Regions from separate parts of the Priestia sp. JNUCC 25 genome, predicted to be linked through region 1. Evidence: riboswitches for the same ligand, from Rfam matches in the RefSeq annotation. Region 1 holds a riboswitch; each other region holds the start of a gene.
The links. A riboswitch is a leader RNA that binds a small molecule or an ion and turns the genes downstream of it on or off. The one in region 1 is predicted to bind S-adenosylmethionine.

Region 1 (3,637 bases):
GTTACTTCTTTAGGTGAACGTTCTTCAATAGGGATGCTGCTGCCGTCTTGAATAGATAAATCAAATGTGGACTGCGGCGCTGCTACGTAAAATGGAATACCGAATGCTTTCGCTAAAAGAGCAAGTCCATATGTTCCAATTTTGTTAGCCGTATCGCCATTTGCTGCAATGCGGTCAGCACCTACAATAATCCCATTAATTCCTTTTGTTTTAATTGTATGAGCGGCCATATTATCCGTAATCAGCGTCACGTCCACTCCCGACTGCTGAAGTTCCCATGCTGTTAAGCGAGAACCTTGAAGAACGGGTCTTGTTTCACAGGCAAATACTTCAAGCGGAATATCGCGCTGCTTAGACAAGTGAAAAGGTGCTAATGCTGTTCCATAATAAGCTGTAGCAATTGAACCAGCATTACATATTGTCATGATTTTATCTTTCTTTTTAAATAAAGAAAGAGCATGATCTCCAATTCGGTAGCACGTTTCTTCATCTTCTACTTGAATTTGAATAGCTTCATGAACAACTTTTGTTTTAGCTTCATTAACGGACGAAGCGGATTCAGCGCTTTTCGCTACGCGCTCCAATGCCCAAAATAAATTGACGGCAGTAGGGCGTGAACTAGCTAAATACTGTTGATCAAGAGCTAGCTTTTTGTTAAATTCCTTGACTGAATCTGTGTCATAGCTAAGCGCAGAAAGAGCAAGACCAAAAGCCGCCGTAATGCCAATTGCAGGGGCTCCGCGTACTTTCAAGGTAGTGGTAGCATCCCATACGTCTTTAATGGTTTGCAGCTTAATATATTCAACTTTGCCAGGAAGCTGCTGCTGATCTAATAAAGTAATATATGATTCATTCCATTCCACTGAGCGCGGAAGTGATAGTGTATTTGTCATGCTGATACCGATCCTTTCATTGTGTACATTATTGGTTATCGAAGTAAATGTTCAAATTCATTTGGTGAAACGTCTTGTTGGTGCAGAAGCAAATAACGTCCAATTTTTAACGCAGTACGTTTAGCGTTAATTTTTCTTTCCTCTGAAGAAATTTCGTCTAAGTCCGCCACGTGAGCTAAGCCAATCGTACGTCGAATGATTTCACATCCTGCATATCCAACAGCATCTTGCCACGTTTGCGTTAAAATTTCATGTAATAAGCGCTCATCTTTAGCGAAAGGTTCAGTGTTTTCAGAATGCCAAAGCGCAGTAAAGGTATCTTTGAATACGTTCCATGTGTTCGTAATGTGTGCAAATAACGGTTCGCGATTTGTTTCTCGAGAAAGAGCATTTAAAAATAAATTCGCAACAAATTGCCCTAAATCGAATCCAAACGGACCGTAAAAAGCAAACTCTGGATCAATCACTTTCGTTTCTTGACTGCTAGCAAAGATGCTGCCTGTATGTAAATCACCGTGGATTAGGGTTTGCGCATTTGTTAAAAATTTATATTTTAATTTTGCTGCTTGTAGCTTTACATCACCATCATTCCACAATTCTTCTACATCAGGACGCAGTGCTTTTTCAAATTCATTTGTATCAATATCAAAAAAAGGATCTGTAAACACTAAATCTTCCGTAATATTGCATAAGTCCGGGTTGCTGTACTTAACAACTTCTTCTTTTTTATCCTGAGGCTTTAAGGCGAAATCAGACGTTTTGAACGCAATATGTCCTAAAAAAGAACCGATATGCTGTGAGAGCAGAGGATAACTTTCACCTTGAATAAGTCCGGCGCGAGAAATCGTTAAATGAGACAGATCTTCCATGACCGTAACAGCAAGCGTTTCATCGTGGTAATAAACAGCGGGCACAAGTTCTGGCGTAAATGCACCAAATTGCTTGAGCGCATTGCTTTCAATTGTGGCACGGTTCAATGATAGAGGCCAGCTTTCGCCTACAACTTTTGCATAGGGAAGTGCTTGTTTGACGATAATGGATTTATTCGTTTGATCATTTATGATGTGAAAGACGAGATTTAAGTTGCCGTCACCAATTTCACGGGCAGTCAGCGCTTCTGTGGCATCAAAAAGACCTAGCTTTTTCACAAGTTTGATTGCTGAAATTTCTGTTAAAGGCTGATACTTCTCTGTTTTTGTTGTTGACATCGGAATCCCTCCATAGTTTATTAAACTGATTTGTTTACTAAGTTAATAGGTTTAAGAATATATGGAGGCTTTTATAATTTTAGAAAATATAAAAGCCTCTTTCGTTGGAAAGAGGCTTGATTGTAGTGTTCAAACCTCTTATCTGCCAGAAAGAATTACTTTCTGTTGGAATTAGCACCGTGCCTTTGTAAAACATGTTTTACGGGTGTGATCCATCTTAGGATGGAATGACGGTCGGTTGCTGGGCTTCACAGGGCCAAATCCCTCAGCCAACTCTTGATAAGAGTACGATTACTTATTCAATTTTGATTTGTTTGAATATTTTATGATATCTGGTGAAAATCGTATCATGCAAAAAAACGGCTGTCAATATATAATTAATAAAATTCTGTGCGGCGATCTGTAAAGACAGGAATTTGTTTACGAATTTCTTTTACAAGTTCCAGGTTAACGTCAGCACTTAAAAGTTCTTCGCTATCGCCAGCTTCAGCGATTATTTCTCCCCACGGATCGATGACTAAGGAATGTCCGGCAAATGTGTTATTAGGATCTTGGCCTACACGATTACACGCAATTACATAGCATTGATTTTCGATTGCACGGCTAATGAGCAGGGCTTTCCAGTGGGCAAGTCTTGGAGCCGGCCACTGAGCGACAACAAACAAGACTTCTGCTCCGCTGCTAGTATGAACCCGAATCCACTCTGGAAAACGAATATCGTAACAAATAACTCCTGCGCACAGTGACTGTTCAAGTGTAAAAAGATTTTTTGCTGTTCCTGCTTCGAGATAGAGGTGTTCATCCATTAATTTAAATAAGTGCAGTTTACTGTATTCTGATACTTCACGACCTTTTCGGTCAAAAATATACATCGTATTCGTGACGCCTTGCTCTGTTTTTTTTGCAATCGAACCTGCCACAATATTTACTTCGTTTGTTTTAGCAAACTGAGAGATTAATTGCTTGGCTTGCTGCCCTTCATCATCTGCAATTTCGTCTAGCCGCGTCAAATCATAAGCTGTATCCCATAGCTCCGGAAGCACAAGGATATCAGGGTTTTCTTTCAGGGCTTCCGTCATTTTTTGTTCGATATATTTTCGGTTTTTAGTTGGGTTTCCAAACGCAATATCAAGCTGCAAACACGTAATTTTTACACTCACTTTATCATCCGTCCTTTTTTTAGTAGTTGAAAAAAATGACTTTACAAGTTGAGTATTACAATATATTATTTGTGACTAGAATTTCAAGAATTTTTTGAGAAGGTGTGCGATGATGAAACAATTTGAGCAATCGGAACTATTAAAAAGTTTACCAAAACAATTTTTTGCATCACTTGTAGGCAAGGTAGGAAAAGTAATGGCCCAAGGGCACGACGTTATTAACTTAGGGCAGGGAAATCCTGATCAGCCTACTCCTTCACATATTGTAGAAACACTGCAAAAAGCAAGTGCTAATCCTATGCATCATAAATATTCTCCATTTCGGGGGCACCAGTTTTTAAAAGAGGCTGTGGCGACTTTTTATAAGCGAGAATAT
Region 2 (3,637 bases), 1.6 Mb from region 1:
ACGTTACGCCGTTTTGAACAAGTTTTACTTTGTCGCCAATGTTTAATTCTTTAGCTTGCTCTTCTGTTACAGGAAGAGTGATAGGAATACTCCATACTGTTCCATCTGCTAAACGCATATTTTCAACAACTGATTGATAATCTTTTTCTCCTAAAAATCCTGTAATTGGGCTGTAAGCACCAATTCCAATTAGTTCTAAATCACTTAGGGCCATGTTATCTACTTCGATTTCTTTTGTTAGTGACGTGTAGTCATATGTTGGTTGATATAAATTAATTAATTCTCCACCGTGTGCTTGAATTGTTGTCATTTTGTAAAATCCTCCTTAAATAATTAACACAATATAATAAAAAGCACTTGAATCACGCAGTCATTTTTTCTTTTTCCGACTGCAAGCTTGCTCTTTTTCTTCTAGTCGCTCTAGCCAAGCTTAGAACACCTGCTGTGGCAATACATCCGCTAGCTAGCACCACAAATGAATATAAGTCGCTTTCAAGTACTAATTTCACAAGAACATATGAGATTACGAGTGAAAATACAGGGGATACCACCCAAACCTTTAACATTTGAATGACCACTTCGCGCTGTTCTTTCGTGAATCCCGTTTTCGCTGCTCCTATTCCAATAATAGAAGACGTAGTGACCTGTGTAAGCGGTACTGGCAAACCAAACAGTGAAGCGACTGTGACAAGAGAAGCACCAGTACCCGAGATAATGCACCCTTCTCCTACAGAATAGCGAGTAATTTTTTTCCCGTTTGTTTCAATAACTCGGCCTCCTAGTAAAAGAGCTCCGAGCGCCACTGCCAATCCGCCTGCTATGACACCCGTTGTGGCATCCATTAATCCAGCTCCTACTAGAGGACCGACAGCATTTGCCACGTTATTCATTCCAGCTGAGAAGGCTTCAAAGAATCCCGTCGCTATAACTAAAATCGTTAAAACTCTTTTCCACTTTCCCTCTGCTTCTTTTTTATGCGCTCTGCGTTTTATCACTTTTCCAATCAAAAAAGCAATGACAAATGAAACTAGCGGAACAATAATCCAAAAAGACATGACAACTAAAAGTTTTTCCACATACAGAGATTGATAAGCTACGCCTACTCCAACAACTGAACCAACCGTTACTTCACTTGTTGATAGAGGAATACCAATTAAATTCGCGAAAAAGAGTGACAGCGTTGCAGCAGCCAGAATGATAATAACTAATTCTACTGACAGCAATTTTTCAGGTATGATACCTGAACTGATGGTTTTTACCACCTCGCCGCCTCCGATAATGGCTCCGAGCACAATACCTACAGCACAGATGAACAGGGCTACTCTTCGCTTTTTAATCGCACCGGAGCCGTATGAAACGCCCATAGCTGCTGCTGCACCGCTTGCCCCAATATTCATTGCAAAAAAAAGCGCAATGATAAAGGCAACATATAAAAGCATCATTTATTCAGCTCTTTCGTATTTAAGATTCGTGTAATCCGCATTCAACTTTTTGTGTACCTGCCCATCTTCCTGAACGTAAATCGTCTACATTGTAGGCAGGTGCGGTACAGGGTTCACAGCCGATACTTGGGTAGCCTTGATCATGAAGTTTGTTATATGGTAAATCATGCTTATACACATAGCGCCAAATTTCCTTCCAAGACCAATGAATTAACGGACAAACTTTCACCTTCTTGAATTTCTCATCCTTATTAAAGTAATTCGTGCTGGCACGAGACTCAGACTGCTCGCGTCTCAAACCAGAAATCCACGCATCATAAGGAGCAAGAGATTCTCTTAATGGAATGATTTTTCGAATTTGACAGCATAAGTTAGGCTGACTCTTCCAAAGCTCATCTCCATGTTTTTCAGCTTGTTCTGCAAGAGTTAAATCCGGTTTTTTCATATGAATACGTAAATCAGGGAAGCGTTCTTTAATTGCATCAATCACTTCATATGTTTCTTTAAAATGAACGCCTGTATCTAAAAAGACAATTTCAGCATCTTTTTTCACTTTTGAAATTAAATCAATTAACACGATCCCTTCGATCCCAAAGCTTGATGCATAGATAATTGAATCTCCGTAGGTATCATACGCCCACTGCAATGCTGAAAGGGCTCCTTTTGTTTCATCTTCACTGTCGAACTCTGGAAACGTATCACTCCAGTTTTCGTACGTATATAAGTCTGCCATTTTCTTCACTCCAATTCTTAGTTATCCGCGTTATCCAATAAAAAAAGACGGTTTTACCCACTAGAATTGGATAAAACCGCCTCTAGTGTGTCTAGTCAGCGAAACTATTTAATTCTTACTTTGCTTCGACATGCCCAAAGATTTGTTTTAAGTCGGGGGTTACAGTCATTGGTGTCCCTCCTCAAATTATCGCTTGCGCTATATCAAAATAAAAAGTCTTCCATATTGAAAGACTGGGTAGGCAATAAATTTTCACCTTATCTTTCAAAATGATACACACTTTGCTGGAATTAGCACCTTGCTAAGCAGGTTGCCGGGGTTCAACGGGCCAGATCCCTCCACCACTCTTGATAAGCATTTTTTAAAAATTTTAGCATATTTAGAATATTTGTCAACATTAAAAATCATATATCCGATAAGAAAACTATACTTTAAATTCACAGAAATATCTATACTTTTATTTAAAACAACATATGTAAATTTAAACCAAATGTGAACATATCAGTTTATAAAACGCTTTCTTTTTCTCCAACTTTTTATATTCTCTTGCTAAATAAAACACAAAACCTCTCTATAAAATTAATAAGGGATTTATAAGCTTTACGGATAATTCACCCACATTAGCACACATTACAGATAACACTGACTGACAGATAGGAGCTATATAAGATGGAGAGACAACCTTTTCAATTAGACGATACAATTAAAAATAATGTGCGAACATATTTACAGCAGATTTCAACTGAAGCCTCTAATTTAGTTAAACATTTAGACACGAGTGATCATTGTATACTATGTGATTTTGAGGAGATGCGAAAGTTATTTCAAGATGTTCAAGCTACGGCTGCCTCTTATTACTTGCGTCATTACTTATCGCCTTATACATTTGAATATGCTGCTCTGTCCTTAGCTATTCATAACCTTTCTGAGAAACGTCACGGCGCTTTAATTGTCATTGAACGGGAACAAAATGTAGACCCTCTTATTCAAAAAGGAATGCCTATTCAAGCTCCTGTCAGCGCTACGCTAGTTGAGACGCTGTTCTATCCAGGGACACCCTTACATGACGGAGCCGTCCTAATTAGAAATAATCAGCTTATCTCAGCTGCTAATGTTTTACCTCTCTCGTCTATTATTTCAACGACCAAAAAATTGGGAACACGTCACCGTGCAGCCATTGGAATGTCGGAAAAATCGGATGCATTAATTTTAGTTGTCTCTGAAGAAACAGGCAAAATTTCGTTTGCACTTGAGGGAAGCCTCTACCCTATTCACTCCAGCAAAAATATGATTTAAGAGCCCTTTCCTGATAAGCAGCCCTATATTGACTTCTATATCCTTTCTCTTTAATATATTTCATAGTTTTTACATACTATAGATACGGGTGATGCATATGACAATTTTAAAATTTGAACATGTAGGCGTTCAAGTAAAGGATATAGAAGAATCTATTGAGTTCTAT
Region 3 (3,637 bases), 160 kb from region 1:
ATACTGTTGTATATTATCATTTATCCCATGTTAAGAGTATTACGGAAGATGCTATGTCAAATTCAGCACAGACGTTTACCGGGTTTGATAATGAAGGTACTTTAGAGTTGTATAGAGGCAAGACATTTGCTAGTACTTTATCATTACTGAAAAGTAAATATGTTCAAATAAATCAAGGGGGTCCTGAGAAAAAAGCAGGCCAGCTCCTTGACGTATTAGGTTCGTCAGAGTCTGCTTACCTTGTATTACTGTCGGAAGATGATGGTATCGTCTATATCAATGTTGAACATGTAAAAAGTATAAGTGAATATCAAAACAATAATAACAATAATAACAATAATAACATTCAAATGAATAATCAATTTGCTACAAATCAGGAACCAACTTATATGAAATCAAAAAACTTTAATAATTTATTTACTCATCTATCACACAAATGGGTATCGATCAACGGCGGCGGTCCAGAAGCTGTAGAAGGTGTATTGGTGCAAAGTCGGAATGGTACTTTTACCCTTGTTCAGGACAATCAAGTATTACGCTTACAGCCAAGACATGTTAAAACCATTTGTGTAGGAGCAAAAGGATCTTTTAAACAAAATAATAATCAAGATGATGAGCAGAAAGAGGAAAATACAAATACTGAAGACGGAGGATCAACGGAAGGCGTTCCAGAAGGTCGTACAGGAAGAAGCCGCCGCACAGGTTCACACTCGTCAGGAAAAAGCCGCCGCACAGGTTCACACTCGTCAGCGTCAAGAGAGCAAGTCATCCAAACAAAAAATTATCGTTGGAAAGCATAATGAATAAGAACAAAAAAGGTGCTTATAAAGCACCTTTTCTGTCATATAGGAAAGAGGGAGGAGAATGAGTATAAATCGTTATATTAATAAAATTGTAGAAGTAGATATTTCAGGGAAAACTAATTTTATTGGCAGACTTGTTGACTTAGGGTTAGATGTCATGATTTTGTATAATGGACATGATTATTTGTATATTCCTCTTTTACACATGCATCGTTTGCGAGAAGTATCAGAAGAAGACTATACGGTTTTACGTGAAATAGAAGAGAACTTGATAGAAGAAAGTCAGCGAATTTCTTATCGTAATATTTTACAGCAGGCAAAAGGGAAATTTATTGAAATTTATGTAACGGGAGGGAAATCATTGCATGGCTATATCACAAGCGTGCTGAATGATTATCTTGTGTTTTATTCTCCAGTGTATAAAAATGTCTTTGTTTCTCTACATCATTTGAAATGGCTTACCCCTTACAGTAATGAGTTAACCCCTTATTCTTTAAGTGACAAAGAGCTCCCGGTAAGGCCCGCCTCTGCACCTTTTGTCAGAAACTTTGAAGAGCAGCTTAAAAAATATGAAAATCAACTGGTCGTATTAGATTTAGGGGATCAATCAGAAAAAATTGGCGTACTTAAAGAAGTTTCTAATAATATTGTTGAACTAATTACGGCAAATGGAGAAAGTATGTATTGGAAGTTAGCTCACGTAAAATCTGTGCACTTGCCTTAGAAAAAGAGACCTGGCTGTCGTCTCTTTTTTTTATGTGCTTATCAGGACAAGTATATTGAATAAACAAATGAGATGATTTGAATTTTTTAGAAAATTATGTTGACAATAAAGAAAATCTTTATTAAAGTTATTAACAACAAATGTTAACCACCAACAATTATATAGAACTCTTATCAAGAGTGGCGGAGGGACTGGCCCTGCGATGCCCGGCAACCATCAAATGAAACATTCATTTGAACGGTGCTAATTCCTGTGGAACATCAGTATTGTTCTAACAGATGAGAGAAATCGTGTATAAACGAACACTCTTCCATCTGTGAAGAGTGTTTTTTATTTTGAGTTAAGGAGAGAAATAGATGAAAATTGAAACTTTATTAGTTCGTTCAGGAGTAGGTCGCGACCCTTCAACAGGTTCTATTACAACACCCATTTATCAAGCATCAACATTTGCTCATCCTGCTTTAGGGCAAAGTACAGGATTTGACTATGCACGTACGGCAAATCCTACTCGTACAGCATTGGAAGAAGCAATTGCTGCTTTAGAAAAAGGAGAAGTAGGAGTAGCATTTGCTTCAGGAATGGCGGGCGTAATGGCAGTTTTAGCACTATTTAAAAACGGAGATCATTTAATTGTATCAGAAGATTTATACGGAGGAACGTACCGAGTACTAAATGAAATCTTTTCAGAGCAAGGAATTACTGTTTCGTACGTCAACACAGCCCATCTCGAGCAAGTAAAAGATGCGCTTCGTCCCAACACGAAAGCTTTATTTATTGAAACACCTACAAATCCAATGATGCACGTGACTGATTTGCCCGAAGCAATTGCGTTAGCTAAACAGCATGATTTGCTTACTATCGTTGACAATACATTCATGTCCCCTTACTATCAGCGTCCTTTAGAGCTTGGAGCAGATATTGTGATACATAGTGCGAGCAAATACATTGGGGGGCATAATGATGTAGTTGCTGGTCTTGTAGTCGCTCGATGTAGTAGCTTAGGAGAGAAAATTCGTTTTTATCAAAATGCAGCTGGGGCAATCTTAGGTCCACAAGATAGCTGGTTGTTGTTGCGCGGTGTTAAGACGCTAGCGCTTCGTATGGAAAAGCATAACGAAAACGCACTGGAAATTGCAAATTGGCTTACTGCTCATGATCTCGTAGAAAAAGTGTATTACCCTGGTCTTGAAACACATCCAGGCTATGAAATCATGAAGAAACAAGCGACTGGATTTGGAGGCATGATTTCTTTTGCTGTCTCACACCCTGACATCGTGTCCACGCTTTTGGAAAATGTTAAAGTTATTACATTTGCAGAAAGCTTAGGAGGCGTGGAAAGTTTAATGACATTCCCAGCTCGTCAAACACACGCTGATATTCCCGAGGAAATTCGAAATCGTGTTGGAGTAACAAACTGTTTACTGCGATTATCAGTTGGAATTGAGCACGCAGATGATTTAATTAAAGATTTGAAGGAGGCATTTGATGCATACCAACAATAATAAACATAGATTCGGTACGAACTTAATTCATGCAAATACAGGAATTGACGGTCATTTTGGAGCGGTTAACGTACCTATTTATCAGGTATCTACATTTAACCAAGAAGATGAGACGAACAACGGCCGCTATGACTATTCTCGTTCAGGAAATCCAACTCGTGAGGCTTTAGAAAACACCATTGCTCAGCTAGAAAATGGATACGCTGGTTTTGCTTTTTCATCAGGTATGGCTGCTATCTCATCGGTGTTATCTATTTTTGAATCAGGGGATGAAATTTTAGTTTCACACGATACGTACGGCGGGACATATCGTGTATTAACACGGTTATTTTCAAAGTTTGGTATCAAAACAACTTTTGTTGATACAACGAAGGTTGAGAAAGTAGAAGAAGCAATCACAAAAGATACGAGAGCTATTTATATCGAAAGCCCTTCAAATCCATTTTTACAGGTAACGGATATTAAAGCAGTAGCAAGTTTGGCGAAGGAGCGCAATCTCCTTACAATTGTAGATAACACGTTTTTAACACCTTATCTACAGCAGCCGATTGACCTTGGTGTAAATATTGTGATTCATAGTGCTACAAAATATATCAGCGGTCACAGTG

Region 2: linked by a shared signal. The riboswitch ahead of JNUCC25_RS24750 (phosphoadenylyl-sulfate reductase) and the one ahead of mtnK (S-methyl-5-thioribose kinase) in region 1 are both predicted to bind S-adenosylmethionine.
Region 3: linked by a shared signal. The riboswitch ahead of JNUCC25_RS07130 (trans-sulfuration enzyme family protein) and the one ahead of mtnK (S-methyl-5-thioribose kinase) in region 1 are both predicted to bind S-adenosylmethionine.

Annotation. Positions count from the first base shown of each region.
Region 1 covers NZ_CM132211.1:1,231,562-1,235,198, forward strand. Annotated here, with positions in the region: gene mtnA (S-methyl-5-thioribose-1-phosphate isomerase) at 1-893, opposite strand, end outside; gene mtnK (S-methyl-5-thioribose kinase) at 929-2,101, opposite strand; SAM riboswitch class I at 2,237-2,387, opposite strand; gene JNUCC25_RS06300 (carbon-nitrogen family hydrolase) at 2,479-3,261, opposite strand; gene JNUCC25_RS06305 (pyridoxal phosphate-dependent aminotransferase) at 3,374-3,637, shown strand, end outside.
Region 2 covers NZ_CM132211.1:4,711,577-4,715,213, forward strand. Annotated here, with positions in the region: gene sat (sulfate adenylyltransferase) at 1-310, opposite strand, end outside; gene JNUCC25_RS24745 (inorganic phosphate transporter) at 363-1,442, opposite strand; gene JNUCC25_RS24750 (phosphoadenylyl-sulfate reductase) at 1,462-2,175, opposite strand; SAM riboswitch class I at 2,430-2,532, opposite strand; gene cdaS (sporulation-specific diadenylate cyclase CdaS) at 2,845-3,471, shown strand; gene JNUCC25_RS24760 (VOC family protein) at 3,569-3,637, shown strand, end outside.
Region 3 covers NZ_CM132211.1:1,393,713-1,397,349, forward strand. Annotated here, with positions in the region: gene JNUCC25_RS07120 (hypothetical protein) at 1-800, shown strand, start outside; gene JNUCC25_RS07125 (hypothetical protein) at 865-1,527, shown strand; SAM riboswitch class I at 1,695-1,812, shown strand; gene JNUCC25_RS07130 (trans-sulfuration enzyme family protein) at 1,884-3,029, shown strand; gene JNUCC25_RS07135 (trans-sulfuration enzyme family protein) at 3,013-3,637, shown strand, end outside.